DNA from 2 places in the Kocuria sp. CPCC 205235 genome. Region 2 is predicted to be linked to the other one. Evidence: predicted binding sites of a transcription regulator. Region 2 holds the regulator's gene; the other holds the start of a gene.
What was found. The regulator LexA, encoded in region 2, represses DNA repair genes until DNA is damaged. The targets are predictions, from matches to a motif close to TCGAACANNTGTTCGA.
Positions count from the first base shown of each region.

Region 1 (14,395 bases), on a different contig from region 2:
CCGCGGAAGGCGCTTCCGTTGAAGTGGGCGCCGGGGAGATCACCATTTACGACAACGTGGACCGACAGAGTCACGAGATCGTGTGGCGGGACCTGTGCCGCGGTCCCCATGTACCCAACACCAAGCTGATCGGCAACGGGTTTGCCCTGATGCGTTCGGCGGCTGCCTACTGGCGCGGTAACGAGAAGAACAAGCAGTTGCAGCGCATCTACGGAACGGCTTGGCCCTCGAAGGACGAGCTCAAGGCCTACAAGGAGCGTTTGGCTGAGGCCGAACGTCGCGATCACCGCAAGCTGGGTTCCGAACTGGACCTGTTCTCCTTCCCGGACGAGCTGGGTTCCGGTCTGCCGGTGTTCCACCCCAAGGGCGGCATCATCCGCAAGGAGATGGAGGACTACTCGCGCCAGCGCCACACCGAGGCCGGCTACGAGTTCGTCTACTCCCCGCACATCACCAAGGGCCACCTGTACGAGGTCTCCGGCCACCTGGACTGGTACCGGGACGGCATGTTCCCTCCCATGCACGTGGACGAGGAGCGCAACCCGGAAACGGGTGAGCTCACCAAGCCGGGCCAGGACTACTACCTCAAGCCCATGAACTGCCCCATGCACAACTTGATTTACCGCTCACGCGGCCGCTCATACCGTGAGCTGCCCCTGCGGTTGTTCGAGTTCGGCGCGGTATACCGGTATGAGAAGTCCGGCGTGATCCACGGTCTGACCCGTGTGCGAGGCATGACCCAGGACGACGCACACATTTACTGCACTCGCGAGCAGATGAAGGATGAGCTGACGGCCACCCTGAACTTCGTGTTGTCCCTGCTCAAGGACTACGGCCTGGACGACTTCTACTTGGAACTCTCCACCAAGGACCCCGAGAAGTTCGTGGGCTCGGACGAGATCTGGGACGAGGCCACCCGCACGCTGCAGGAGGTGGCCGAGGATTCCGGTCTGCAGCTGGTCCCTGATCCCGGGGGAGCAGCCTTCTACGGCCCCAAGATTTCCGTGCAGGCCAAGGACGCGATCGGGCGTACGTGGCAGATGTCCACGATCCAGTTGGACTTCAACCTGCCCGAGCGCTTCGATCTCGAATACCAGGCCGCGGACGGCACGCGTCAGCGTCCCGTGATGATCCACCGCGCCCTGTTCGGTTCCGTGGAACGCTTCATGGGCGTACTGACCGAGCACTACGCCGGAGCGTTCCCGGCATGGCTGGCCCCGGTTCAGGTGCGCGCCATTCCGGTGGCCGAGGCGTTCAACGACTACCTGGACGAATTCGCGGCCAAGCTGCGGGTCCAGGGCATTCGGGTGGAGGTGGATACGTCTTCGGACCGCTTCCCCAAGAAGATTCGCACGGCCTCCAAGGACAAGATCCCGTTCGTGGTCATCGCCGGCGGCGACGACGCCGACGCCGGTGCCGTCTCCTTCCGCTACCGCGACGGATCGCAGTACAACGCGGTGCCCGTGGACGATGCCGTGGAGATGATCGTGCGGCACGTGCGCGACCGCGTGAACGAGGACCCTTCGGCGCCGTCGAACGTGGAGGTCACGGAAATCGTTGCGGAGCAGTCGTGACGGACGACAACGCGGAGACCAAGAACGAGAATCAACACTGGGTGGCTCAGGACGAGTTCGAGCTGCCCGGTGTACCGGATAGTTTCCAACGATTGTGGACACCCCACCGGCTCGCGTACGTGCGCGGTGAGGACACCTCGATCAAGGAAACTCCGGGTTGCCCGTTCTGCACCGGTCCGGACCGTACGGACGATGACGCATTGATCGTGCACCGCGGTGAGCACTGTTTCGTGGTGCTCAACCTGTTCCCGTACAATCCCGGTCACTTGCTCGTGTGTCCGTATCGTCACGTCGCGGACATCACCGAACTCACGGACGACGAGTTGTGGGAGCTGAACGTGTTGACCCGCACGGCGGTCGCCACCATTCGTGAGGTGGCTCAGCCGGCCGCGTTCAACGTGGGACTGAATCTGGGTTCGGCCGCGGGCGGCTCATTGTCCGCGCACCTGCACCAGCACGTGGTGCCGCGCTGGGACGGGGACGCCAATTTCATGCCGGTGATTGCCCAGACCAAGCCCCTGATTCAGACCCTGGGTGCCAACCGCGACGACATCGCCGCTGCCTGGCCCCGTTCCTGAACCTCCCCGCGCGCGAGCGTCGCTTTCGAGTGGCCGCGTGCGGCGGTACACCTGTCACTAGGATGGAATCCATGTCTCGACCACTCGTACGTCTACTCGGCCAGGGAGTTCGCTGGGCCTCGAGCCTGCGTGGGGGCGGGTCCGCCTTCCCCGGCCTGGTCATGGAAAAGCTGCACCCGGCCTTCGTCGCGGAAGAACTCGCCAAGCTGCCCCACGGCGTGGTGGTCATCAGCGGCACCAACGGCAAAACGACAACCACCAAAATGGCCGTGCAGTTGCTGCGTTCGCAGGGGCTGCGCGTGTTCACGAACCGCACGGGATCGAATTTCGTCCGGGGCGTCGCGGCGTCGTTGTTGGCCGAGATGAATGCGTTCGGCCGCCTCGACGCGGACGTCGCGGTGCTGGAACTCGATGAGGCGCACGCCGTGCACTTCGTCAAGCAGGTCAAGCCCCGCTACGCGCTACTACTCAACGTGATGCGCGATCAGCTCGACCGTTTCGGTGAGATCGACACGACCCGCCGCATGCTCAGCCAGGTCGCCAAGGCGACCACCGGTACCGTGGTCCTCAACCGCGAGGACCCGCGCATCGCCAGTCTCGCGGACGACGTCGCCGCTGACGCCACCGTTGAATGGTTCGGCCTGTCGGACGCGCTGCGGCCCATGTTCCCCTCCGACGACGACATGCGTGACGTGCTGCGCCAGACCGAGAACGTCGAGCTGGATTCGGCGCAACCATCCGTGGCCCGACCGGCCGCTGACGTGGTGCTCAACGCCGTCAAAGCCAACAGTGTGGATCTGGACGTGCACGGCCAGGAGCACACGGCCACGATCGATCTCTACGGTGTGTACAACCAGTACAACGCCGCGGCGGCCCTCGCCTTGGCCTTGCAAGTGCTCGGCGACAGTGCGGACGTGGCGTCGCTGGTGGACGAACTGTCCCGTGTAACACCTGCCTTCGGTCGAGGCGAAACCGTGACGGTGGAGGGCAAGCCCCTCCAGTTGTTGCTCGTGAAGAACCCCGCCGGATTCCGGTTGTCGCTGGCGTCGGCCTCGGCCGACGACTACGCGACCATGATCGCGATCAACGACGCCTACGCGGACGGTCGGGACGTGTCGTGGTTGTGGGACGTCGATTTCGACAGTCTGCGTGCCGGAGGCGTGGACATTGTCTCGGGTGTGCGGGCGTGGGACATGGCGCTACGGCTGGACTACGACCTGGTGGAGGTCGGATCCGTGGAAACGGGCCTCGAGTCCGCACTGAAGCAATTCATTGCAGGGGCGGGGGACCGACCCATGCGTATCTTCTGCACCTACACCGCCATGCTGTCGCTGCGGAAGATCCTGGGCGGCATGACCCACGTGGACACGATCTGAGGAGCCGATCATGAATCAGGAAAAAGCGGGTTCCCTGGACATCGTCCAGCTGTATCCGCGAGACATGAACATCTACGGGGACTGGGGCAACACCCTGACCCTCAAACGCAGGGCCGAGCGCTACGGCTACGAGGTACGGGTGCACGACTACAACCCGGGTGACCCGTGGCCCGACTACGCGGACCTCTTCGTGGGTGGCGGTGGTCAGGACTCGGGCCAGTTCCGAGTGGCCGAGGATCTCGCTCGCGTGGCTCCCAAACTGCACGAGGCTGCGTCGGCGGGTACGCCCATGTTGGTCATCTGCGGGCTCTACCAGTTGTTCGGCCGGGAGTTCCGAACCGGCGGGGGAGAGACCCTGAGGGGCATTGAGATGTTCGATCTGGAAACGGTCGGTGGACCGGAGCGTTTGATCGGCAATATCGTGACGGAGTCCCCGGAATTCGGCACGATCATCGGCTACGAGAACCACTCCGGACTGACCACGCTGGGACCGGACCAGGCAGCGATGGCAACCGTGGTCAGCGGGGCCGGTAACAACGGGGAGGACGGTACCGAGGGCGCGCGCACGCACAACGTGCTGGGCAGTTACCTGCACGGATCGTTGCTGCCCAAGAACCCTGCCGTGGCCGATTTCCTGTTGCGGACCGCGGTGGAAACGCGCGGGGACCGCTTCCCGGAGGCGTCTCTGGACGACACGTATGCGGAACACGCGCGCGGCGTCGCCCAGACGAGACCCCGTTAGCGACGCGGGGCAGCCTTCGAGGCGCCCTGACGAATCGCTAAAATAATTGACAAATCGTAGACCCGGCGCTGTGAGGCCGGGCGCACAGACTTTCTAGGAGGAACTCGATGTCAGGTCACTCCAAATGGGCCACGACCAAGCACAAGAAGGCCGCGATCGACGCCAAGCGCGCCAAAGCTTTCGCCAAGTACATCAAGGGCATTGAGGTTGCCGCCCGCATGGGTGGCGCGGACACCGCCGGTAACCCGGCACTGGACCTGGCCGTGTCCAAGGCCAAGAAGAACTCCGTGCCCAATGACAACATCGATCGTGCGATCAAGCGTGGCGCCGGCCTGACCGGCGAAACCATCGATTACTCGGAGATCCTCTACGAAGCCCGCGGCCCCCAGGGCACCGCGCTGTACATCGAATGTCTGACGGACAACAAGAACCGCGCGGCCTCCGAGGTGCGTGTGGCCGTGACCCGCCACGGCGGCACCATGGCGGACTCCGGTTCCGTGGCCTACCTCTTCGAGCGCAAGGGCGTGGCCGAGGTGACCAAGACCGACGGTCTGACCGAGGATGACGTCCTGATGGCCGTACTCGATGCCGGCGCGGACGAGGTCATCGAGGAGTCCGAGGTCTTCGAGGTCGTCAGTGAGGCCACCGACCTTCCCGAGATCCGTAAGGCGTTGGAGGAGTCCGGACTGGACTACAACAACGACGATCCCCAGTTCCGCCCCACCATGAAGGTGGACCTGGATGCCGAAGGCGCCAAGAAGTTCCTCAAGCTTGCGGACGCCGTCGAAGAACTCGACGACGTACAGAACGTCTACTCGAACGCGAACATCCCCGAATCCGTGCTGGCGGAACTCGAGGACGAGGACTGAGCACTCCGTGGCACACAGTTCTGACGGCGGACCGGCCCCGGGACAGCGCATTCTTGCGGTGGACCCGGGGCTGACCCGTTGTGGCTTCGCGGTCGTGGACATGGCTGCCAATCGCACCGGAACGTTCGTGCACGTGGAGGTCAACGGCACCAAGGCACACGAGGCGCTCGAACACCGTGTGCTGGCCATCATGGACGCGGCCGAGACACTCATGGACCGGTTCTCACCGGACGTCGTGGCGGTAGAGCGCGTGTTCGCCCAGAACAATGCGCCCACTGTGGTGGGAACCGCCCAAGCGACCGGCGTGGTCATTGCGGCGGCCGCGCGGCGGCAGATCCCGGTCGCGTGGCACACCCCGTCCGAGGTCAAGGCCGCGGTCACGGGAGACGGTGGCGCGGACAAGGAGTCCGTCAACCGCATGGTGGTCCGGATCCTGCGGCTGGACGCACCACCGCGCCCCGCCGACGCCGCCGACGCCCTCGCCTTGGCCGTGTGCCACGGCTGGCGCGGCGGCATGGCGGGCATGAACGCGGCGGCAAAGACCTCTACACACTCTGGTTCTCAGCCCTCATCCGTGCGAGCCTCCGGGCTCACTCCCGCGCAGCAGGCGTGGAAACAAGCCGAAGCGGCCTCTCGTCAACCGAAGGCTCCCAGGGCCGCCCGACTGCCGCGCCGCTGAACCTGGCGGTTCCACGGTTGGCGCAGCGCGTTCGAGCGATGACACGGCCCGGTCGACCGTTGCGCGCGGTCCATGGGAGGGTGCGCGCTGTGCGAGTCGGTGTGAGTTGTTAGAGTGATGCCGTGTTGCAGTTCGTATACGTGTTCGAATTTATGGCGGGATCACCCCGCGTGACGGGAGCCGCCCAGTGATTGCATCGGTGACCGGTGAGGTGCGCTTCGTGGGTGCCACCCAGGCGGTGGTCGAAGTCTCGGGATTCGGGATCGAGGTCCAGGCCAGCCCGCATACTCTGGCGGGTCTGCGCACGGGATCCACGGTGCACCTTCACACCGCCTACATTGCCCGCAAGGACGAGGCCCCCTTGCTGTTCGGCTTCGCAGGGGCGGACGAGAAGGAAGTCTTCACCGTGATGCTCGGTGTCTCCGGCGTGGGACCGCGCACCGCGTTGGCCGCGGTCTCCGTGCTCGGACCGGAGGAGACGCGGCGCGCCATTGCCACCGGAGACGACAAGGCCTTCACCGCCGTGCCGGGAATCGGCCCCAAATCCGCCCGTCGCATCGTGCTGGAACTGGCCGACAAGCTCGTGCTTCCGGAACCCAAGGAGAGCCCGGCCACGCAGCCGCAGATGCAGGTGTGGCGCGAACAGGTCATGGACGCGCTCAGGGGTCTGGGATGGAGCGAAAAGGACGCCACCCGTGGCATCGACGACGCCCTGGAGACTCAACCGGAGCTTGCGGATTCCGGCAACGTGGCAGAGGTCCTGCGCGCCGTGTTGTCCTGGCTGGGTACGGCCAAGGGCACGAGTCACGCGCGTAGCCGAGGACGGTCCTGATGGCATTCGAAGAACGCGGTTCTGTGCAGGGGGAGCAACGACTGGTCGGTGCCGAGGGCGATCTGGACGATCAGCAGCTCGAGGCGAGTCTGCGCCCGGCTACCCTCGACGATTTCGTGGGGCAGAAGCGGGTGCGTGCCCAGCTCTCACTCGTCCTGGAAGCCTCCAAACTGCGCGGACGCACCGCGGACCACGTGCTGCTTTCGGGCCCTCCCGGCCTGGGTAAGACCACACTGGCCATGATCATCGCCCAGGAACTGGACGTACCCCTGCGGATCTCGTCCGGTCCTGCGATTCAACACGCGGGTGACCTGGCGGCCATCCTGTCCTCGTTGACCCATGGTGAAGTGCTGTTCCTGGACGAGATCCACCGCATGTCCCGCCCGGCCGAGGAAATGCTCTACATGGCCATGGAGGACTTCCGCGTGGACATCGTGGTCGGCAAGGGTGCCGGTGCCACGTCCATCCCGCTGGACCTACCTCCCTTCACCTTGGTGGGTGCCACCACGCGCGCGGGCCTGTTGCCCGGACCGCTGCGTGATCGCTTCGGCTTCACTGGCCACCTGGAGTTCTACTCGGTTCCCGAGCTCGAACTCGTCCTGCGCCGATCGGCAGGTCTGTTGGACCTGAACATGACGTCCGAGGGGTTCTACGAAGTGGCCTCACGTTCGCGCGGTACTCCACGAATTGCCAACCGACTGTTGCGGCGCGTCCGGGACTGGGCCCTGGTGCACGGGGTGCACAGGATTGATGCCCGCACCGCCGGGGCTGCGCTGGACATGTACGAAGTGGACGTCAGGGGACTGGACCGACTGGACCGCAATGTCCTCTCCGCCCTGGTCACCAAGTTCAACGGGGGCCCCGTTGGGCTTTCCACCTTGGCCATTGCCGTGGGCGAGGAAACCGAGACGGTCGAGACGGTCGCCGAACCATTCCTCGTGCGCGAGGGATTGTTGGGACGCACCCCTCGCGGTCGCATTGCTATGGCCGCGGCGTGGGAGCACCTGGGGCTCAACGTGCCCGATCACGCGGCCTTCAAGGACCCCGCACTGCGGACCGCGTTGGCCACGGATCCGCCCGAAGAAGAGCAGCCCACGGCATTTTGAGCGGGTGCCCCGGGGAGCAAGACCACGGGGGTCCCCGGCCAGGAACGGCCGAGTCAATCAGACGTACGCCAGGGTGCCGCGGTGCCGTTATGGCCCCGGCGTCGCTGTTCAGCGCGTGGCCAGCTACATCCCCTACACTTGAGCGGATCCCTGTGATGACTCCCGCGTGCACTCGTGGCCGCGCTGGTCACCGCAGACGTCAGCATCGTCTACAGAACGGAACTCCGTGATTCTCTCCGCCCAACTTCTTGCACAGGCCCAGCAGTCAGGTGGCGGCGGAACCGCATGGTTCTTGCCCGTCATGCTCGTGGTCATGGTGTTGCTGCTGTGGCTGCCCATGCGCCGACAGAAGAAGGCGCAGGCTCAGATCAAAGCCAAGCAGGCGACCATGGAGCCCGGTACCCGCGTCATGACGAGCTTCGGTCTCTACGGAACCGTCCTGTCGATCGACCGTGATGAGAACAAGGCTGTGCTGGAAGTGGCTCCGGGAACTTCGGTCACCGTGCACACCCAGACCGTGACGACCATCCTCGATGAACCCACCACCGAGAACGCCGCCCAGAATGCGGCTATTGCTCAAGACGGTGCAGTGGACGGAGAGGGCTCCACGGCTGCAGGTGGTGCACGGGAATCTATCCGTGACCGCGAGCACGATCTGCCCGGTGACAATGTCCCCGGTGACACGGCAACCGGTGAGAACCTGCCGGGTGATGATTCCTCGCGCGGAACCTGGCGTGACAACCGCCGCGATAACGACACCAACTAAAGAAGTGCGTGAGACACGGGCCGAGAGCATCGGCCCGTTTCTCATGACCGGACCCGGTGCGGCGAGTTGGCTGGCCGCGCTCACCGTGCGTTGTTGAAGGACAGACATGGCATCAGACAAGGACACCTCGGGCCGTTCGGGCGCCGATGAGTCGAAGACATCCCCCTCGAAAGCGGCGTCCCGTGCGCCTCGTACGGTGCGCTCGGGATCCCAGGCGGCCGTGAGTACGGCCAAGCGCGGACTCGTGGCGCTCGCCGTGCTGACCATCGCCCTGGCGGGCATCCTGATTTACGGTGTCACCACCGATCGGACCGGGTGGGATCCCAAGCTGGCCTTGGATCTAGAGGGCGGCACGCAAATGGTGCTGTCCCCGGAGCTCCAGGAGGCCCAGGACGGTCAGGAGATCACGCAGGAACAGCTGGACCAGGCTGTGGAGATCATCCGCCAGCGCGTGGACGGTACCGGTGTCTCGGAGGCCGAGATCAGCACCCAGTCGGGTTCGAACATCGTGGTGTCCATGCCCGGTGTTCCTTCCTCCGAGACCCGTGATCTGATTCAGACTTCGGCGCAGATGGCGTTCCGCCCCGTGATCACCACCGCTGAGGGCACACCCACGCCCGAGGAACAACGCACCCCGGTCGAAGATATTCCGGAACCGGATGCAGAGCCCACCGACTCCTCGGATCCAAACTGGGTCACCCCGGAACTTGTCAAGGAGTTCGAGTCCCTGGACTGCGCCGCGCAGCGACCCCAGGAAGAGCGCAAGGCACAGGACCCCGAGAAGGCCGTCGTGGCCTGCGATCCGGCCAACAACGCCAAGTACATCCTGGGCCCGCTCGAGATCCCCGGTACGGACATCGACGACGCCTCCTACGGAATGGCGAACAATCAGCAGGGCATGTCCACGGGGCAATACGCCGTGAACCTGCAGTTCAACTCAGAGGGAACCGAGACGTTCAAGGAACTCTCCGAGCGCCTGTACCAGATCGGTCAGGCACAGCAGGGCGACCCCCGGTCCCAGTTCGCCATCCTTTTGGATGGCACCGTGATTTCGGCGCCCTCCATGAACGCCGTGATCAACGACGGCAGCGCCCAGATCACCGGTTCCTTCACGGAGGAGGATGCGCGCTTCCTCTCCGAGCAGCTCAAGTACGGTGCCCTTCCCGTGAGCTTCAGCATCGAGTCCGAGCAGCAGATCTCTGCGACTCTCGGTAGCAACCAGCTGCGCATGGGCATCATCGCGGGCCTGGTGGGGCTGGCGCTGGTGTGCGTGTACTCGATGTTCCAGTACCGCTGGTTGGGTCTAGTGACCATCTCGTCCTTGTTGGTGGCGGGCCTGATCACCTACTTCGCGATCACCCTGCTGGGGTGGAGCGCCAACTATCGCCTGTCACTGGCCGGTGTGGCCGGTCTGATCGTGGCCATCGGCCAGACCGCCGACTCGTTCATCGTGTACTTCGAACGCATCAGGGACGAGATTCGCGCGGGCAGAAGCATCCCCGCCGCGGTGGATCACGGCTGGAAACGCGCACGGCAAACCGTGATCGCCGCCAAGGCCGTGAACCTCCTCGCGGCAGTCGTGCTGTACTTCGTGGCCGTGGGCAACGTGCGAGGATTCGCATTCACCCTGGGCCTGACGGCGATCGCCGACTTGCTCGTGGTCTTCCTGTTCACCCACCCGGTCATGGTGCTGCTGACTCGCACCAAGTACTTCGGCGGGGGTGCCAAGAACTCGGGTCTCGATCCCGAGGCGCTCGACGCCGTGCCGTTCTACCGCGGCGCGGGACGCGTTCGTAGCCCCGAGGGCAGCGACGGACTCACGATCGCCGAGCGGCGTCGTCGTCAGAAGGCCGCCGAAACCCAGGGCGACGGCGCCGCGGACGGAGCAGACGTATCCGGCGGTTCCAGCGCGGTGGACCAGACCGAACAGACCGAGGGGAGCACCCGATGAGCAACCGACTTGCACGCTTCGGTAACGACCTGCACAGCGGTCGTAAGTCCTACCCGTTCGTTGAGAAGCGCCGGTTGTGGCTCTCTTTGACCGTGGCACTCGTAGTGCTGTCCCTGCTGATCCCGGTGGTCAAGGGCGGCTTCAATCTGGGCATTGATTTCACGGGCGGCTCGGAATTCACGGTGTCCGGTATCGAGAACACGGATGTCCAGACCGGCGAGCAGGCCGTGGCGGAATCCTCTGACGCCAGCGGCGTGACCGTGACCAACATTGCGCCCGGCACGGTGCGCGTGCAGACCGAACAGCTCGACGACGACCAGACTCTGGCCGTCAAGGACTCCCTGCAAGAGGCGTACGGCGCCTCGGACGACCAGGTGACCTCGAACTTCGTGGGCCCCACATGGGGGCAGGGAGTGACCCAACAGGCCCTGTGGGGGCTGTTGATCTTCGTCCTGCTGGCCACGGTGCTCATGGCGCTCTACTTCCGCACGTGGAAAATGTCCGTGTCGGCGGTTGCCGCGATGATGGCCACGATCGTGATCACCGCCGGCGTGTATTCGCTGGTTGATTTCGAGGTCACCCCGTCCGCCGTGATCGGCTTCCTGACCGTGCTGTCCTACTCGCTGTACGACTCCGTGGTGGTCTTCGACAAGGTGCGTGAGAACACCAAGGGGTTGTTGAGCGGCGCGGCACCGGAAGAGCGGGCCAAACGGACGTTCTCGGAACAGATCAACCTGGCGGTCAACCAGACCTTGGTCCGTTCGATCAACACCTCCATCGTGGGAATCCTGCCCGTGGGTGCCATTCTGTTCATCGGTGCCTATCTGCTCGGCGCGGGAACGCTGAAGGACCTGTCGTTGTCGCTGTTCGTGGGCATCATCGTGGGTACGATCGCCACCATGTTCGTGGCCGCGCCCCTGTACTCCTGGCTGCGCGGACTCGAACCGGCCGTGCGTGACCAGGAACGCAAGGTTCTGGACGCCCGCCAGACCGACGGCGCTCCGGTGACCGCGGATCCGGTCCAGGCCGGGCCGCGCGAATAACGCGCCGCACCTCCGTTACACTCGCCCCCGTACCGTAAGGTGCGGGGGCGTGCTATTAGACTTGGCTACTTAGCGCACCGGGCGCAGAGATCCCGTCCCGGCCAGCGGTGATCCGTGAGGAGGCTGTGGACCCATGACGACAGAGTCAGACGCTCAGAGTGCAAAGAATTCCGTGCCGCCCAACCCACAGGACCCCCCGGCGCTGCCTGCCAATTCGAGAATCGAGACCGCGGGAACCCATTTTGTGTTGCCCGCCTCCCGTCCGGTCTTCGGACGCGCGGTGTTCCCCGGTCGCAGCGAACGCACCCGCTCGACACTGTCCGTGCTCTCCGGTGAATCGGTGCCCCGATCGCCCGTTCTGGTGCCACTGTTACGCACGGTGAGTGCGACGCACCCTGACGAAGATCTGGACGTCCTGCAACGCGCTTTTGCCGTAGCGGACTCGTACCACGAAGGGCAGAAGCGCAAGTCCGGTGACCCCTACATCACCCACCCGGTGGCCGTGACCACGATTCTCGCGGAGCTGGGCATGACCGGCGCCACCCTTGTCGCTGGGCTCCTGCACGACACCGTGGAGGACACCGACTACTCGCTCGAACAGCTCACTAAGGACTTCGGTGAAGAGGTCGCCACGCTCGTGGACGGAGTGACCAAACTCGACAAGATCCACTACGGCGAGAACGCCCAGGCAGAGACGGTTCGCAAGATGATCGTGGCCATGGCCAAGGACATTCGCGTGCTGGTCATCAAGTTGGCCGACCGGCTGCACAACGCACGCACGTGGCGGTTCGTCTCATCCTCGTCGTCGTCCAAGAAGGCCCGCGAAACCCTTGAGATTTTCGCCCCGTTGGCCCACCGACTGGGTATGAACACCATCAAATGGGAACTCGAGGATCTCTCCTTCTCCGCGCTGTACCCCAAGGTCTACGACGAGATCGTTCGCATGGTGGGGGAGCGCACGCCGGAGCGCGAACGCAACCTAGCCACGATCCGCGGTCTGATCGCGGCGGAGCTGGACAAGTCCGGCATCGACGCCACGATCACCGGTCGGCCCAAGCACTATTACTCGATTTACCAGAAGATGATCGTGCGGGGTAAGGATTTCGACGAGATCCATGATCTGCAAGCCGCGCGCGTGCTCGTGAACTCGGTGCGTGAGTGCTATGCCGCCCTCGGTGTGCTGCACGCGAAGTGGAGCCCGTTGCCGGGCCGCTTCAAGGACTACATCGCGATGCCCAAGTTCAACATGTACCAGTCGCTGCACACCACGGTGATCGGTCCCAACGGGCGGCCGGTGGAGATCCAGATCCGCACCCACGAGATGCACCACCGTGCCGAGTACGGTGTGGCCGCTCACTGGAAGTACAAGAACCAGGTCAACCAGGCCAATTCTGCCACACCCAAGGCCAAGGAAGGCGAGCTCAACTGGCTCAGCTCGTTGGTCTCGTGGCAGGAAGAAGCCAAGGACTCCTCGGACTTCTTGGATTCGTTGCGGTACCAGATCAACACGGCCGAGGTGTACGTCTTTACGCCCAAGGGTGAGGTCATGGCGCTGCCCACCGGGTCCACCCCGGTGGACTTCGCCTACGCCGTGCACACTGAGGTGGGTAACCACACGATCGGCGCCCGGGTCAACGGCAAATTGGTGCCGCTGTCCTCCAAACTCCAGCACGGTGATCGTGTGGAGATCCTGACGTCCAAGTCCGAGTCGGCATCGCCGTCGCAGGACTGGCTCAAGTTCGTGGGTTCGCCGCGGGCGCGCACCAAGATCCGCCAGTGGCATTCGAAGGAACGCCGCGAGGAAGCCATTGAGCGCGGGAAGGACCTGCTCACCAAGGCGCTGCGCAAGCACCACTTGCCGCTGCAGCGCACGGTGACGCACGAGTCTCTCGTATCGGTCGCACAGGACTTCAACCGGTCTGACGTCGCCGCGCTGTACGAGGCGCTCGGAAACGACGCGGTCAACGCTCAGCAGGTCGTCGAGAAGCTCATCGAGCACCACGGTGGCGCGGAGGGCACCGAGGAGGACTTCGCCGAGACCACCAAGGTCACCGCTCCGGCCCGGGCCACGGTGTCCGATTCGGGTGTGGTGGTCCAGGGCATGTCGGACGTGTACGTGAAACTGGCACGTTGCTGCACCCCGGTTCCGCCGGACGAGATCGTGGGCTTCGTGACCCGTGGTGCCGGCATTTCCGTGCACCGCAAGGACTGCAACAACATGAAGTCCCTGCTGTCCTCAGATGATCCGCGGGTCAAGGAAGTCAGTTGGGCGCCCACGCAGTCCTCGCTGTTCCTCGTGGAGATCCAGGTGGAGGCCCTCGACCGACACTCCCTGTTGCTCGATGTGACCCGCGTACTGTCCGAGAACCACGTGAACATCCTGTCCGCGCAGGTGCACACCTCGCGGTCACGATTGGCGATCTCCCGTTTCGCCTTCGAAATGGGAGACACCCGCTACCTGGACCACGTGCTTAACCAGGTCCGCCGGATCGATGGCGTGTACGACGTCTACCGCACCTCGGGTCAACGTCCGGTGGCTTCGTAACCGCGTTCCACGGCTCGGCCCACTTTCCGCACCCTGGCCAGAGCCTGGCGGCGGCCCGGTTTCTTGCCGACGGCCTCGAGTGCGGCCAGGACCAATTCGGGTGGGCAGTGCAGGTGCGGGGAGGCCATGAGCCAGTGCAGGGCCCCGGTGCCCTCGGAACCGGGCACGTGAAGCGCCACATCAACCGCGGTGCGCAGCGGACTGGTCACCGCCAGATCCTCGTGAACGACCCGGTCGAAGGGATTGAACGCGGTCTGATGCAGGCTGAACCCGCGGGGGAGTGTCGTGGTGGTTCGCGCGTCCTTGGCGACGAGGATGGGCAGGGGTTCAGGTA
Region 1 is NZ_JAVKPR010000018.1:10,325-24,719, reverse strand. Features, by position in the region: gene thrS (threonine--tRNA ligase) at 1-1,574, shown strand, start outside; gene RF638_RS12030 (HIT domain-containing protein) at 1,571-2,152, shown strand; gene RF638_RS12025 (Mur ligase family protein) at 2,215-3,528, shown strand; gene RF638_RS12020 (type 1 glutamine amidotransferase) at 3,539-4,270, shown strand; gene RF638_RS12015 (YebC/PmpR family DNA-binding transcriptional regulator) at 4,378-5,139, shown strand; gene ruvC (crossover junction endodeoxyribonuclease RuvC) at 5,147-5,818, shown strand; gene ruvA (Holliday junction branch migration protein RuvA) at 6,006-6,650, shown strand; gene ruvB (Holliday junction branch migration DNA helicase RuvB) at 6,650-7,756, shown strand; gene yajC (preprotein translocase subunit YajC) at 7,983-8,522, shown strand; gene secD (protein translocase subunit SecD) at 8,629-10,473, shown strand; gene secF (protein translocase subunit SecF) at 10,470-11,516, shown strand; gene RF638_RS11980 (bifunctional (p)ppGpp synthetase/guanosine-3',5'-bis(diphosphate) 3'-pyrophosphohydrolase) at 11,650-14,061, shown strand; gene RF638_RS11975 (hypothetical protein) at 14,040-14,395, opposite strand, start outside.
Region 1: ruvA (Holliday junction branch migration protein RuvA) is a predicted target of LexA. The motif match lies at 5,951-5,966, and genes of this name have one in related genera.

Region 2 (14,395 bases):
GTCTGCGGTGCCGGTGACTGGGGCACCGGTGTGGGCGGCGTCGGCGATCAATGGGCCCGACAGCGCTGTGCCCACACCTGAGTTCTCGGGTCCGGCGGTGGTCGTTCCGACCACCGCGAGTTGCTCGAGCAGTGCCCGGACTATGGGCAGGTCCGCGGGGATCCAGTCGAGATCGAGAATCGCTGCGGGGTTATCCAGGGCTACCCAGCGCAGTTGCAGATGGTCCTCCCCCGCGGCGGGCTCACGGTCATCGGTGACCACCGCGGTGAAGACACGCATCACGGCGGTTCCTTTGAGGGGCCAGCCCTCCGGGTTCGGAGCGGGGACTTCGTCCAACAGGCGGACGGTCACGCCGAGTTCCTCGCCGCATTCCCGAACGAGCGCTTCCTCAGCGCCTTCGCCGGGGTCTTGTTTCCCGCCCGGGAACTCCCACAGACCACGCAACTTCTCTGGGTAGGCGCGTTGGGCCACCAGCAATCGCGTGGGCGCTGCAGAGCTGTCGAGGATGGCCGCGCCGGTGACCCGCGTGAGCGGATCCTGCGCGGACGCGGTGGTCATGAGTGGGCGCGGCGCTGCGCACGCGCCGACGAATACAGGCACACCGTTGCTGCGGTGCCTACGTTGAGTGATTCTGCGGCCCCGTAGAGCGGGACGGCCACGGCCAGATCGGCGTGGTCTTTTTCGTCCTCGGTCAGGCCTTGCGCCTCATTGCCGAACAGCCATGCGGTGGGCCGGGACAGGTCGTAAGCGGCATCGTCGGACGGTGAGACGCCCGCGGAACGCAACAGAGCGGCGTCGGCAAGATCATCGACCGACACGGACGCGTAACCGTCCGCGGCAAGAATCCCCAGGCCGGCCAACTGGGCGGTGTCGGCAATCTCGGCCATCTCTGCGCCCGTGACAACCGGGACGTGGAACAGCGAACCGGCCGAGGATCGCACGGCCTTGGGGTTGAACGGATCAACACTGCCGGAGGTGAACACGGCAGCCTGGGCGCCGGCGGCATCCGCGGCGCGCACGACCGTTCCGGCATTACCGGGGTCCTGGACGCGCACGAGCACGCAGGCCAGCTCGGCCCGCGCCAGCGCGGCATCAAGTGTGAGGGAGGGGAGGGAGCACACGGCCAGCATTCCCTGCGGCGTGACGGCGTCGGTCATGGCCGCGAGCACCTCGGGGCTGACCGCGCGGATGAACACTCCCCCGCGTTCGGACACCGCTTCCAGATCAGCGGCGATGTCCAGGTGTCGCTCCAGCTCCGCCTCGGTGACATAGACAGCCTCAAGTCCCGGCAATCCGGGCGGTGGCATGTCAGAGAGGGCCAGCCGCAGTGCTTCGCGCACGTTCTGGGGGCCTTCGGCGCGGAACACTCCGCGCTTGGAACGAACCGAGCGCCTGGTCAACGCGGCTACGTCACGAACCCGATCAGAACGGGTGTTGGACAGCAGCCGGTCTCCCAGGCGCTCGGTGAAGTTCACGAACCTGATCAGGCAGCGTTGCGCGGTGCGGAGGTGTCCTCCGGCAGTGCGTCCTTGGCAACCTTGACCAGAGCGGCGAAAGCGTTGGCGTCGTTGACAGCCAGCTCAGCCAGCATGCGACGGTCCACCTCAACCTCAGCGGCCTTCAGGCCCTGGATGAAACGGTTGTAGGTCAGGCCGTTGGCGCGGGAAGCAGCGTTGATGCGCTGGATCCACAGGCGACGGAAATCGCCCTTCTTCTTGCGACGGTCGTTGTAGGAGTAGGTGTACGAGTGCAGCACCTGTTCCTTGGCCTTGCGGTACAGGCGCGAACGCTGTCCGCGGTAACCGGAGGCCATCTCCAAAATTTCACGACGCTTCTTGTGGGCGTTGACCGCCCGCTTCACACGTGCCACGTGTGTACTCCTTACGGTTCGGTTCCGATCGCGATCGGAACAATCTCAAACTTCACAGTGCCGTTCTCACGGCACAAAACTTGGTTAGCGCTGGCTTACTTGCCCAGCATCCGCTTGATGGCCTTGGCCTCGCCCGGGGTGCTCACGATCTGATCGCTCGCGAGGCGGCGGGTCAGTCGCGAAGACTTGTGCTCCAAGTAGTGGCGGCGGTTGGCCTGCTGACGCTTGACCTTGCCCGAACCGGTGAGCTTGAAACGCTTCTTAGCTCCACTGTGGGTCTTCATCTTCGGCATGGTGGCCGTCTCCTTTGGTTCAACCGGTGACGCACACCGGTGGGCCGCCGCTCGCAAGCGACGGCCACGCTTGTGTTGAGCGTGTTGCACGCCCAACGATGTCAATTCACTGTGTGCTGCGCGCCTCAGCGCTTAGCGGGACCCGGCTTGGGAGCTCCGGGCTTGGGGGCACCGGGCTTCGGGGCCGCGACGGGCTTGGGAGCAGCCTTGGGCTTCTCCTTGGCCGCCTTGGGCTTGGTCGACGACGCCGCCGCCTTGGGCTTCTCGGTGGAAGCCTCCTCGGTGCGCTTCTCCGCCTGTTCCTCCGTCTCGGTCACTGCCGGAGCAGCCTGACCGATCTTGGGATCAACGGCCGGAGCATCCACAACCTTGGGTTCAGCCTTGGGTGCCTCGACCTCGGTGGACTCGGGCTTGGTATCAGCCTGGTCCGAAACTTTGGCCTGCTCGGTGTTCTGAGCCGGTGCTTCTTCCGTGGTCTCCGGAGCGGTTGCCTTGCTCCGCAGTTCCTCCGGGAACGCATCCCCGATGGACTGGGTCACGGGGGCAGCCTTGGAGGTGTCCACCCGCTGCTTCCGCTCGTTGTCCGCCTTGGACTCGTCGCGCTGCTTCTGACGACGGGCCTCGGCGCGAGCCTCAGCCTTGTTCTTCAGCGGACCGATGACCATGACCATGTTGCGACCGTCGACGCGGGGGTTGGTTTCCACCACACCCACCTCGGCGACATCTTCCGCGAGACGCTCGAGCAAACGGACGCCCATTTCGGGGCGCTGCTGCTCACGGCCACGGAACTGGATCATGGCCTTGACCTTGTCGCCAGCACCCAAGAAGCGCTTGGCGTGACCGACCTTGGTCTCGTAGTCGTGAGTGTCGATCTTCAGGCGGAACCGAACTTCCTTGAGCACGGTATTCGCCTGGTTCTTGCGAGCCTCACGAGCCTTGACCGCGGCCTCGTACTTGTACTTGCCGAAGTCCATGAGCTTGGCCACCGGAGGCTTGGCGTTGGGTGCGACCTCGACCAGATCGAGATCCGATTCGCGTGCTAGCCGCAGTGCGTCCTGGACGCGTACGATGCCAACCTGCTCGCCGCCGGGTCCGACAAGGCGGACCTCCGGGACACGGATTCTGTCATTGATACGTGGATCGCTAATGCCAATCTCCTGATGTTCGTGGGTTTCCCCGTTGCTATGAACTACCGCAACAAAAAACCTCCGCTGCGATAGGCGCGAGCGGAGGTTGAAACCACACTGTCATCAGAATTACGAATGGATCACACACCTCACGGCGTGGATCTCGGATTTCCGGTCACTGACCCGGAGTCCTACAACCCGGTTTGACGCGGGCGGACACGGGTGGGAGGTACCTCCACTTGCACACTGCCAAATAGTTTAGCGCATGGGCGGCCGTGAGCGCGAACCGTGGAGGTGATGATCGCCTCACCACCCGCACATATTGCTCGGCGCCGCCGCGTTGCCAGACTGATTTAGAGTAGATCCATGACCGATGCACCGCGCAACGAGCGCTTCGAATTCGACGACAACACCCAGGGCCACGGCGCACACGGCGCCCCCGACGAGACCGTCGAGGCGGTCAACGAGCAGATGCGCGACATCGCGGAAGTTCCCGCCGTCGAGGTCATTACTACGGCCGCCGTTCACCTCATGAGTGCCGCGGCCGTGAAGTGCGGCCTGGCCGCTGGTGACGACGCCGAGGAACTCAAGGACCTCGATGAGGCCCGCAAACTCATTACCGCACTGGCGGGTTATGTCACCGCCGCCGCCCCGGAGATCGGCTCGCAGCACGCGGCTCCCCTGCGTGACGGTTTGAAGTCCCTGCAGTTAGCTTTCCGTGAGGCATCCCCGTTCCCGGACGCCCCCGGCGCCGGCCCCGGTGAAAAGTTCACCGGCCCGGTGTTCGGCTAAGCGGTCAGGCGAAGCCCCAAGGAATCCACGTTCGCGGCCATGATCGGCTCGGTGACCAGCTTCTGCTGGTACTGGCCGATCGTGGCCTGAACCATTTCTTGGGTCAGTCCTGGAGTCAGTTGCAACACGATCACGAGTTCGGGACCCGTGGCGCCGCCGTTCAGCAGTGCCCCGTCCGATCGCTTCCCATTGATTCCGGGGCCCGGCTCGGTGCGTGCGGAGACAATGTGCTCCATGTCCAGGGCGGCACGCAGAACGGCGTCGTCCACGGAGAAATCCAGGTACGACGGCGTCCAGGCCGTAGCTTTCGCCACGCACCACATCGCCGGACGACGCACCACGAAGGCCGGGTCAGAACCCGGATTCACGACCAGTAGATCTGATCCGTCCTGAACCGCGGACAGCGCTGCCTTGCGGATATCCACCGCAACGGGTCGCGCCTCGGAGTTCCACGCGGACAGCTCATTCACAGCGGTGAACACCGGCAGGGCCTTGCGGCCGTCGGCGGTGCGCAGACTCACCAGGGCCATGTCAGCTTCCTTATCGGACACCAAACCGTGTTCAGTGATCTCAGAATGGGTGACCTCGGCCACGATCGGCACGAAGACCCTGATACCGGGCAGTGCCGCAACGACATCCGTTTCGGAGGCGCGCCCTTCTCGCCACGCCGCCAAGGCGGCGGAAATCCCGGGTGCCGCGGCGCCGTCGTCGTCGGGGAAGAGGTGCGTGTGACTGGTGCCCTCCCCCAGGTTGCGACCCTCCCACGCCTGGCCGCCGGTGTCCTCGCTACCGCCGGCCGAGCGTAGTTGCGCCGCGATGTGCGCGGGCAACGATCGAGAGTCGGAGCTATCAGGCATTCGGGCGGCCGGCCACGTCGAGGGCCTCGGGCAGCGTGAACTTACCCGCGTAGAGGGCCTTTCCCACGATGGCGCCCTCGACGCCCACGGGCACGAGTTCGCGCAGCGCAGCGATGTCCTCAAGAGAGGACACGCCGCCGGAGGCCACCACGGGCTTGTCGGTGCGACGGGCCACCTCGGCCAGCAAGTCCACGTTGGGGCCCTTGAGCGTGCCGTCCTTGGTCACGTCCGTGACCACGTAACGGGAGCAGCCGTCGGCCTCGAGGCGATCCAGGACCTCCCAGAGATCGCCGCCTTCCTTGGTCCAGCCGCGCGCGGCCAGGGTGGTGCCGCGAACGTCCAGGCCCACGGCGATCACGTCACCGTGCTCGGCAATCACGCGCTGGGTCCACTCGGGATTCTCGAGGGCTGCGGTGCCCAAGTTGATGCGAGCGGGGTTGAGGGACAGAACCCGCTCGAGGGATTCGTTGTCACGGATACCGCCGGACATCTCGATCTTCATCTCGATCCGCTCGGCCACGCGACGCAGCACGTCGATGTTGTCACCGCGACCGAACGCCGCGTCCAGGTCCACCAGGTGCAGCCATTCCGCCCCGGCCTCCTGCCACATGAGTGCGGCGTCCACGGGATCGCCGTACCCGGTTTCGGAACCGGCCTCACCCTGAACGAGACGCACGGCCTGGCCGTCTTGCACGTCCACTGCGGGCAACAATTCCAAACGGGGGGTGGTGTCTTGAGACATGGTTCTCCTTACCGGCGGTGGATACCGCTCAATGACTGCACGAAAGATGCCGCGACCCACGCCGCGGCGGGAACTACACGGACGTGAACCAGGAATACGCGCCGTAAATGATCAGCGCCAAGGCAATGGCCGCCAAGAGCAACACCGACCACAGCGGTTTCTTCTGTTGCTTGAACGAAATGGCACCACCGGCGAAGAACGCCCCCAGCACCATGGTCAGCATGGAGAAGGTCACTTTTCGACCTCCGCGCCCCGCGCCGGCATACGGTCCGCCATGCGGCCGGTGCGCGGCAGCGTGCTGAGCCAATTGCGCAACAGGGCAATGCCTGCGGCCGAGGACTTCTCCGGGTGGAACTGCGTCGCACTCAGCGCGCCGTTCTCCACCGCCGCAACGAACGGGCCACCGTGCTCGGACCACGTGACGCCCGGTGCCTTCATGCGCTCAATGGTCTGATCGAAATTCCAGTCCTGCACACCGTAGGAGTGCACGAAGTAGAAGCGCTCGTTCTCAATGCCCTTGAAGAGGATCGAATCCTGCGGCGGTTCCACAGTGTTCCAACCCATGTGGGGTACCACGGGTGCGTTCAGGCGCTCCACGGTTCCGGGCCACTGGGCCAAGCCTTCCGAACGTTCACCGTGTTCGACACCCTCATCGAACATGACCTGCAGGCCCACGCAGATGCCCAGAACGGGTCGGCCGCCGCTGAGGCGACGGTCGATGAGTCGGGGAGCCTGAACGGAGCGCAGTCCATCCATGACCGCTGCGAAGGCACCCACGCCGGGGACGACGAGCCCGTCGGCATCCATCACGTCCTGCGGATCGGCGCTGAGCTTCACGCGTGCTCCTGCGGCCTCCAGTGCGCGCACGGCCGAGTGCACATTGCCTGCGCCGTAATCGAGAACGACGACGCACGGGGCCTGTTCGGTCTCGGTCACCTGTTCGTTACCGGGGTTCACAAAGCTCCCTTGGTGGACGGGATGGTGTCAGCCATGCGGGCATCGCGTTCCACGGCCTCGCGCAGTGCGCGGGCCAGTGCCTTGAACTGCGCTTCCACGATGTGGTGCGGGTCCCGACCGCGAATGACATCGATGTGCAGGCACAGCTGGGCGTGGTAGGCGAAGGACTCGAACACGTGGCGAGTCATCGAGCCGGTGAAGTGACCGCCGATCAAGTGGTACTGCTGGCCTTCGGGTTCGCCTGTGTGCACCACGTACGGTCGGCCGGACACGTCCACGACCGCCGAGGCCAACGCCTCGTCCAACGGGACGGTGGCCTGACCGAAGCGACGGATGCCTCGCTTGTCACCGAGCGCCTTCAGGAACGCGTCACCGAGCACGATGGCGGTGTCCTCGACCGTGTGGTGCACGTCGATGTCGGTGTCCCCGTGGGCCTGAACGTTGAGGTCGATCAGGGAGTGCTTGGACAGCGCCGTCAACATGTGGTTGTAGAAGGGCACGGTGGTCTCGATGTTGGACTGACCGGTGCCGTCCAGGTTCAGTTCCACGCGGACAGTGGATTCACTGGTTACGCGTTCCACCACGGCCGTACGAGGTGAGTTGGTTGGGGACATCACGGGGTGTAACTCCTCGAATTCTGCGTGCGCCTGCCGGAAACAGCGGCGCTCTTCAGTCTAATGCGCGGGCCTGCCGGGCCCGCAGGATGACGGGTGGATGACTCCACCCGCGGATTACTTCTGCTGCAGGTAGTTCTCCACTGCGGCCAGGAATGCGGTGGTTTCGTCCTCGGTGCCTGCGGTCACGCGCAGGTGGCCGGCGATTCCGACGTCGCGCACCAGAACGCCCTGATCCAACAGGTTCTGCCACATCTGCTGGGCGTTCTCCATGCCCCCGTAGAACACGAAGTTGGAATCAGATTCGGCCGGTTCCAGACCCAGGCGCTTGAGGTCGTCGACAATTCGGTCGCGCTGCATCTTGATGTCTTCTACGGTGCTCAACAGGACATCGCTGTGTTCGAGCGCCGCAAGGGCGGTCGCCTGGCTGACGGCGGAGAGGTGATAGGGCAACCGGACCAAACGGATGGCATCCGTGACCTCGGGGGCCGCGGCGAAATAGCCCAAACGGGCACCGGCCAGCGCAAAGGCCTTGCTCATGGTGCGGGTGACGATCAAGCGAGGGCGACCCTCGAGCAGTGTGAGCGCTGAAGGAGTGCCGAATCGGGCGAACTCCGCGTAGGCCTCATCCACGATGACCATGGAGTTGGATTCTTCCGCGGCCTCGTACACGGCTTCGACCACGTCCAGGCCAAGCGCAGTGCCGGTTGGATTATTCGGCGAGCACAGAATGACCACATCGGGCTTGTGCTCACGTACTTGCTTCGCGGCGGACTCAGCCGTCAAAGTGAAATCTTCCGCGCGCTGACCCGCGATGAACTTGGTTCCCGTCCCGGAGGCCAGCAAGGGGTACATCGAATAGGTCGGCACGAAGGTGAGGACCGAACGTCCGGGGCCACCAAATGTCTGCAGAATCTGCTGCAGGATCTCGTTGGAACCGTTGGCTGCCCAGAGGTTGTCGGCGGTCAGTCCGTGGTCCAGGTATGCGGCCAATGCCGTGCGAAGTTCCGTGAATTCCCGATCCGGATAGCGATTGAGCTGACCTGCGGCCCGCGAAACACGGTCGGTGATGGCGTCCACCACGGGCTGGGGAACGGGGTGCGTGTTCTCGTTCGTGTTCAAGGCAACCGCAACATCAAGTTGGGGTGCGCCGTACGGGGACATGCCCCGCAGGTTCTCACGGAGGGGCAGGGCTTCTAGGCGATCGAGATTTTGGCTCACTCCCCTAGCTTAAGCGCCGAGCAGGCCTTCACACGATTCAGCGTGCGGGGATCTCCAGCAGCTGACCGGCGGACAGTTCCGAGGATGCCAGTCCGTTGAGCTCCACGATGTCGTCCATGACCTCACGGGTGTCGCGCTGCGGGTCCGCTGCGTAAGCGATCTCCCACAGGGACTGATCGGACTGGACGGTCACGGAGTGGGTTACGGGTTCGCCCACGGGATCGGTATTGGCCTGAACCGTGGAGGGAAGCAGGAAGATGACCGCAACCACCAGCAGTGCGGCGGCACCCGTAATGAGCGGCAGTCCGATGAAGACGAACCGTCCGCGACGGGTCAGGTTGAGCTTGGGCGCGCGAGTGAAGCTTTGGGCGCTGGTGGGCAAGATATGTGTGGTCATGGCAACCTCCTGGTGAACTTTCCGGTGACCGCGGGATGAAGCGGCAGGGTGTTCGAACCCTTTCCCCGGCGTTAGAACACGTTTTCGAATATCTGCGTTAAGTTCTAGCACGGGTGTACGAACCTTGTCGAGAGAAAAATCGAACATGTGTTTGAGTCCTCACTCTTGGCGCACTAGTCTTGAAGCAACGTCCGTACTAGTTGACCGAACGTCACTGACACGCATAAGCGGCAGGATTGAACTCGACGGGTACGGAGTACGTCGCGGTTGACCCCGCGGTCGGAAAACGGTGAAAGGACCCCAACTCGTGAGCACACCTTCCCCCTCCGGTTCGGAGTCCCAGCGACCCCAGCGGCCACTGACCGCGCGTCAGCGAACCATCCTGGGGGCGGTGCAGCGAGCCATCGGTGAGCGCGGTTATCCCCCGTCGATGCGTGAAATCGGCGATATTGTGGGCCTCGCCTCGCTATCGAGCGTGACCCACCAATTGGGCCAGCTCGAGAAGCTTGGCTATATCCGCCGAGACCCTCGGCGCCCTCGGGCCATGGAAGTTCTGCGCCCGCTCTCGGAGGCCGAACTGGCTCGGGAACTGGGCGAGCCAGAACCGGCCGAGCAGTCTCCGAAGGCTTCGGACGGCACACTGCACAACGTCACGCAGTTGCCCACCACCAGCCCGGATGACTCCATGGCTTCGGTGCCCCTGGTCGGACGAATCGCGGCCGGTGGCCCCATTACGGCAGAGCAGTCGGTCGAAGACGTGTTCTCACTTCCGCGCGAGTTCGTCGGTCACGGTGACCTGTTCATGCTCAAGGTGTCCGGTGATTCGATGATCGACGCCGCTATCTGTGACGGTGACTGGGTCGTGGTGCGCCAGCAGAACACCGCGCTCAACGGTGACATCGTGGCGGCCCTGCTCGATGACGAGGCTACGGTCAAGACCTTCCGCCAGCGTGACGGTCACACCTGGCTACTGCCGCAGAACACCCAGTACGAGCCCATCCTGGGCGATCACGCCACGGTGATGGGCAAGGTTGTATCGGTTTTCCGGTCCCTCTGACGGATCCTCCATTAGCCACTCACCATGAAAGAACCGGCCCGTAGGTGAATTCACCTACCGGGCCGGTTTCCGTTCGGGGGTTCACCAAAAGGAAACGGCTCCCAGCGACTGCAGGATCACGTTCCGCCCGTGTCTGAACGTCATCTCCCCATGCTGCTGCGGAACTACTGCGAGCTGCTGAGCCGCTTCAGTGCACCCAGCACCTTGGTCTTGTCCGCGGTGGGCCACAACGGCGGCAGTGACTTGGTCAGGAAGGTTCCGTATCGCGCCGTCGCCAATCGCGAATCGAGCACGGCAACCACACCGCGGTCGTTGCTGGAACGGATCAGGCGTCCCGCACCCTGGGCAAGCTTCACCGCGGCGTGAGTCGCGGACACGGCCATGAAGCCGTTACCACCGGCACGTTCGATGGCCCTGGTCCGGGCGGTCCCCAGTGGATCATCAGGCCGCGGGAACGGAATGCGGTCGATGACCACCAAGCGACACGAATTCCCGGGCACGTCCACGCCCTGCCACAGGCTCATGGTCCCGAAAAGACTGGCGGTGGGGTCGTCCGTGAAGTCCTTCACCAGCGACGGCAGGGACGCCTCCCCCTGGCAGAGGATCTCAGTGTCGATCAGTTCGCGCAGTTTCTCGGTTGCCTCTTCCGCTGCGCGGCGGGACGAGAACAGCCCCAGGGCACCACCGTTGGAGGCCTTGAGCAGTTCGGCCAATTCAGCCAACTGCTCCGAGGACACGCCCCGGCCCGGCTTGGGTAGGTGCCTGGCCACGTACAGGATTCCCTGCTTGGGGTAGTTGAACGGGCTTCCCACGTCCACGCCGCGCCACGGCGGAGCGCCCGCACCCTGCAGACCGAGGGCACCGGCCACGGACGAGAACGATGACCCCACGGCCAACGTGGCAGAAGTCAGCACGACCGTGCGGCCGTCGAAGAGTCCTTCTCGCAGCGCGCCCGCCACGCTGAGCGGAGCGATATTGAGGGTTGCCGGTTCACCGGCATCCGGTGACACGTAGCCGGAGGACTGCTCCCAACGCCCCACACGGGAGATCCACAGGACATCGTGATCCGTGTTGGCCGTGAGCAGGCGATCAGCGGTGTCGAGAATCTCGGACAACCGTGACCGCGCCGCATGACGGCCCGCGTCCTCCGCGTTGGAGTCACCCTTGGTCGCGCTCAATCCGGCACGTGCGGCGTCCTGCACTCCCCGCACGGCGTAGACCTGCTCTTCGGTGAATCCTCGCGGCAGCAGTCCGTTCGGATCGCCGTTGAAAGCTCGGTCGAAGGCATCCGCAGCCTTGTCCAGGTCCTCGTGCGGGGCCGCGGTGTGTTTACGCACGCCGCTCGCCGCCGCGCGTACCGCGGCACCGGACAACGCACCGGTGACGGCCCCCGTGACCCGGTCCTGCAGTTCGTGAGCCTCGTCCACGACCACCACGTCGTGTTCGGGCAGCACGGCCAACCCCTCGAAGGCGTTGATGGCCAGCAGCGCGTGGTTGGTGATCACCACGTCCGCTTCGCCCGCGGCCAACCGTGCTTTCTCGGCAAAGCATTCCTCGATCAGCGGGCATTTGCGCCCGATGCACTCACGAGCGGTCACGGAGACCTGACGCCAGGCTGCATCGGAAACGCCGGGCTGCACGTCGTCCCGGTCCCCGGTCTCTGTGGACTCGACCCATTCGCGCAACCGCTTGACCTGCTGGCCCAACTTACCCACGGCCGTCTCCCCGCCACGAGCGGAACCGGCCGGTTCAGCGAGATTGAACAGAGCGGCGTCGTCATCGGTGGGGTACCCACCGCCGATCTTGTGCAGGCACGCGTAATTGGAGCGGCCCTTGAGCAGGGCCACGTTGGGCCGGTGCTCCAGGTGCTCCTCGACCGCATCCAATACCCGCGGCACGTCGCGACCGGTCACCTGCGACTGCAACGCCAAAGTCGCGGTCGAAATGATCACGGGTTTATCTGCGGTTTGGGCGTGCTCGAACACCGGAACCAGGTAGGCCAGGGATTTACCCGTGCCCGTACCCGCCTGAACCAAGAGGTGTTTGCGGGTGTCCAGGGCCTCGGCTACCTTGGCCGCCATGAACCGCTGCCCGTCGCGCCTCTGCCCGCCCATGGCGGTCACGGCGGCGTCGAGGAGCTCGAGCGAATCCTTGGCTCCGGGCAGGGTTTCGGGCCGAAGGTCCGAAATGTCCCGCCCGGTCTCGTCAATGAACGGGTCTGCCATACCTATGCGGTGTCCGCGCCGTTTTCGTCCGGCTGCGCATCTTCCGCCGACGCCGCTCCAAGCCGGTACTCCTCGAGTTCCGCCACGAGGCTTCCCCGGACGCGCACGCGCAAGCGCGTGCCGTCCTCGGTGTGCTCCGTGCTCAGAATCTCGGCGTCCTGGGCATGTAGTCGCGAGACGACTTCACCGTGGACATAGGGAATCAGCAGGTCCAGCTCGTGATCCGGGCGCGGGATCGCCCGAGAGATCAGCTGCTTGAGTTCTTCGATGCCCTCACCCGTGCGAGCCGAGACGGCAACCGAAGGGCTCTCATGGTTGAGGAGACGACCCAGCACCACGGGATCTGCGACATCTGCCTTGTTGAGCGCCACTAATTCCGGGATGTCGGTCGCCCCCACGTCCGTGAGAACATCGCGGACGGCCTTGAGTTGACCCTCGGGGTCCGGGTGAGAGGCATCCACCACGTGGACGATCACGTCCGCGTCCGCCACTTCTTCCAGCGTGGAGCGGAAGGCTTCGACCAACTGAGTGGGCAGCGAACGCACAAAACCCACGGTGTCCGAGAGCGTGTAGCCGATACCGTCCGGGGTTTCCGCCTTGCGCACGGTGGGATCCAGCGTGGCGAACAGCGCGTTCTCCACGAGCACACCGGCGTCCGTGAGGCGGTTGAGCAGCGACGACTTCCCGGCGTTGGTGTAGCCGGCAATGGCCACGGACGGCACCGAGAAACGTTTGCGGTTGAGCCGCTTGGTTTCACGGGCCGGCTTCATTGCTTCGATCTCGCGGCGCAGTTTAGCCATGCGCTGGCGGATCCTGCGTCGGTCGAGTTCGATCTTGGTTTCACCGGGGCCACGCGAGCCAATGCCTTCACCGGCAGCGGCACGGCCACCGGCTTGGCGGGACAGCGACTCACCCCAACCACGGAGGCGAGGGAGCATGTATTCCAGCTGTGCCAGTTCGACCTGCGCCTTGCCCTCTTTGGACTTGGCGTGTTGGGCGAAGATATCCAGGATCAGACCGGTGCGGTCGATGACCTTGACCTTGACCACGTCTTCCAGGGCACGACGCTGGGACGGCGCGAGTTCGGCATCGACGACCACGGTGTCCGCCCCGGTTGCCGCGACCACGTCCCGGAGTTCCATGGCCTTGCCCGAGCCCAGGTAGGTTCCAGGATCCGGGTTCACACGGCGCTGGAGCATTCCGTCCATGACCTCGGAACCGGCGGTCTCTGCGAGCGCGGCGAGTTCCCGGAGTGAATTCTCCGCGTCAGCCAGGGTTCCGGCGGACCACAGGCCGGCGAGCACCACGCGTTCCAGGCGGAGCTGACGGTATTCGACCTCGGTGACGTCTTCGAGTTCGGTGGAGAGACCGGCGACACGGCGCAGTGCATGACGTTCGGCAAGGTCTTGTTGCTCGCCGTCGGCGTCGGAGAACTGCGGATCCTCGTCGAGAAGTTCGCGCGCGCGGCCCAGGGGGTCGCGGCGCTGTTCGGTGGCATCCTGAGCGCCGTCGCGGAAAATGGTGGGTTCCTTCTGCGCGTGGGCGCGAGCCAGAACCCTGGCGACGACGTCTTCGAGATCGGCGCCCGAGGGTTCCCCCGGTGTCACCGACGCGCGGTGCTGGGAGTCTTCGGGGCGGTGAGATTCAGTCATAATTCCTTGATCTGCAAGCTGCTGGTAATTCGTTCAGTCTATCGCTGCACCCCGACACGGAGCGCTGAGCGATAGCATGTGGAGCCATGGCCCCAGAACCGCACAGTGCGCATTACTTTGTGACCGATCCGTCCCTGCCGGAGAAGCCCCGGCAGATTTCAGTGGACCTGCGTGGTCGCGAAGTGCGAGTTCAGACCGCCGCCGGAGTGTTCTCCCCCGGTGATCTGGACAAGGGAACCGCCGCACTCTTGCGCAACGTTCCCGATCCGACCGGCCGTCATTTCTTGGATATTGGTTGTGGCTGGGGTCCGTTGACCCTGGCCATGGGATTGGCCGATCCGGAGGCCACGGTAACGGCGGTCGATGTCAATGACCGCAGTCTTGACCTCACCCGCCGAAACGCCGAGGCTCACGGACTGTCCCACGTGGAGACCTTCCGCCCCGAGGACGTTCCCCAGGATCGCCAGTTCGACACCGTGTGGTCCAACCCGCCCATTCGCGTGGGCAAGGAAGCACTGCACGAGATTCTGCTGACGTGGCTGCCCCGACTGGCACCGGGCGGCACCGCCTGGTTGGTGGTTCAGAAGAACC
Region 2 is NZ_JAVKPR010000003.1:23,959-38,353, forward strand. Features, by position in the region: gene RF638_RS02975 ((deoxy)nucleoside triphosphate pyrophosphohydrolase) at 1-558, opposite strand, end outside; gene RF638_RS02980 (TrmH family RNA methyltransferase) at 555-1,475, opposite strand; gene rplT (50S ribosomal protein L20) at 1,484-1,870, opposite strand; gene rpmI (50S ribosomal protein L35) at 1,966-2,163, opposite strand; gene infC (translation initiation factor IF-3) at 2,289-3,317, opposite strand; gene RF638_RS03000 (DUF1844 domain-containing protein) at 3,657-4,082, shown strand; gene RF638_RS03005 (SseB family protein) at 4,079-4,939, opposite strand; gene priA (bifunctional 1-(5-phosphoribosyl)-5-((5-phosphoribosylamino)methylideneamino)imidazole-4-carboxamide isomerase/phosphoribosylanthranilate isomerase PriA) at 4,932-5,681, opposite strand; gene RF638_RS03015 (hypothetical protein) at 5,755-5,916, opposite strand; gene hisH (imidazole glycerol phosphate synthase subunit HisH) at 5,913-6,638, opposite strand; gene hisB (imidazoleglycerol-phosphate dehydratase HisB) at 6,635-7,252, opposite strand; gene RF638_RS03030 (histidinol-phosphate transaminase) at 7,370-8,473, opposite strand; gene RF638_RS03035 (LysM peptidoglycan-binding domain-containing protein) at 8,511-8,870, opposite strand; gene lexA (transcriptional repressor LexA) at 9,178-9,927, shown strand; gene RF638_RS03045 (ATP-dependent DNA helicase) at 10,092-12,152, opposite strand; gene hflX (GTPase HflX) at 12,155-13,804, opposite strand; gene RF638_RS03055 (class I SAM-dependent methyltransferase) at 13,891-14,395, shown strand, end outside.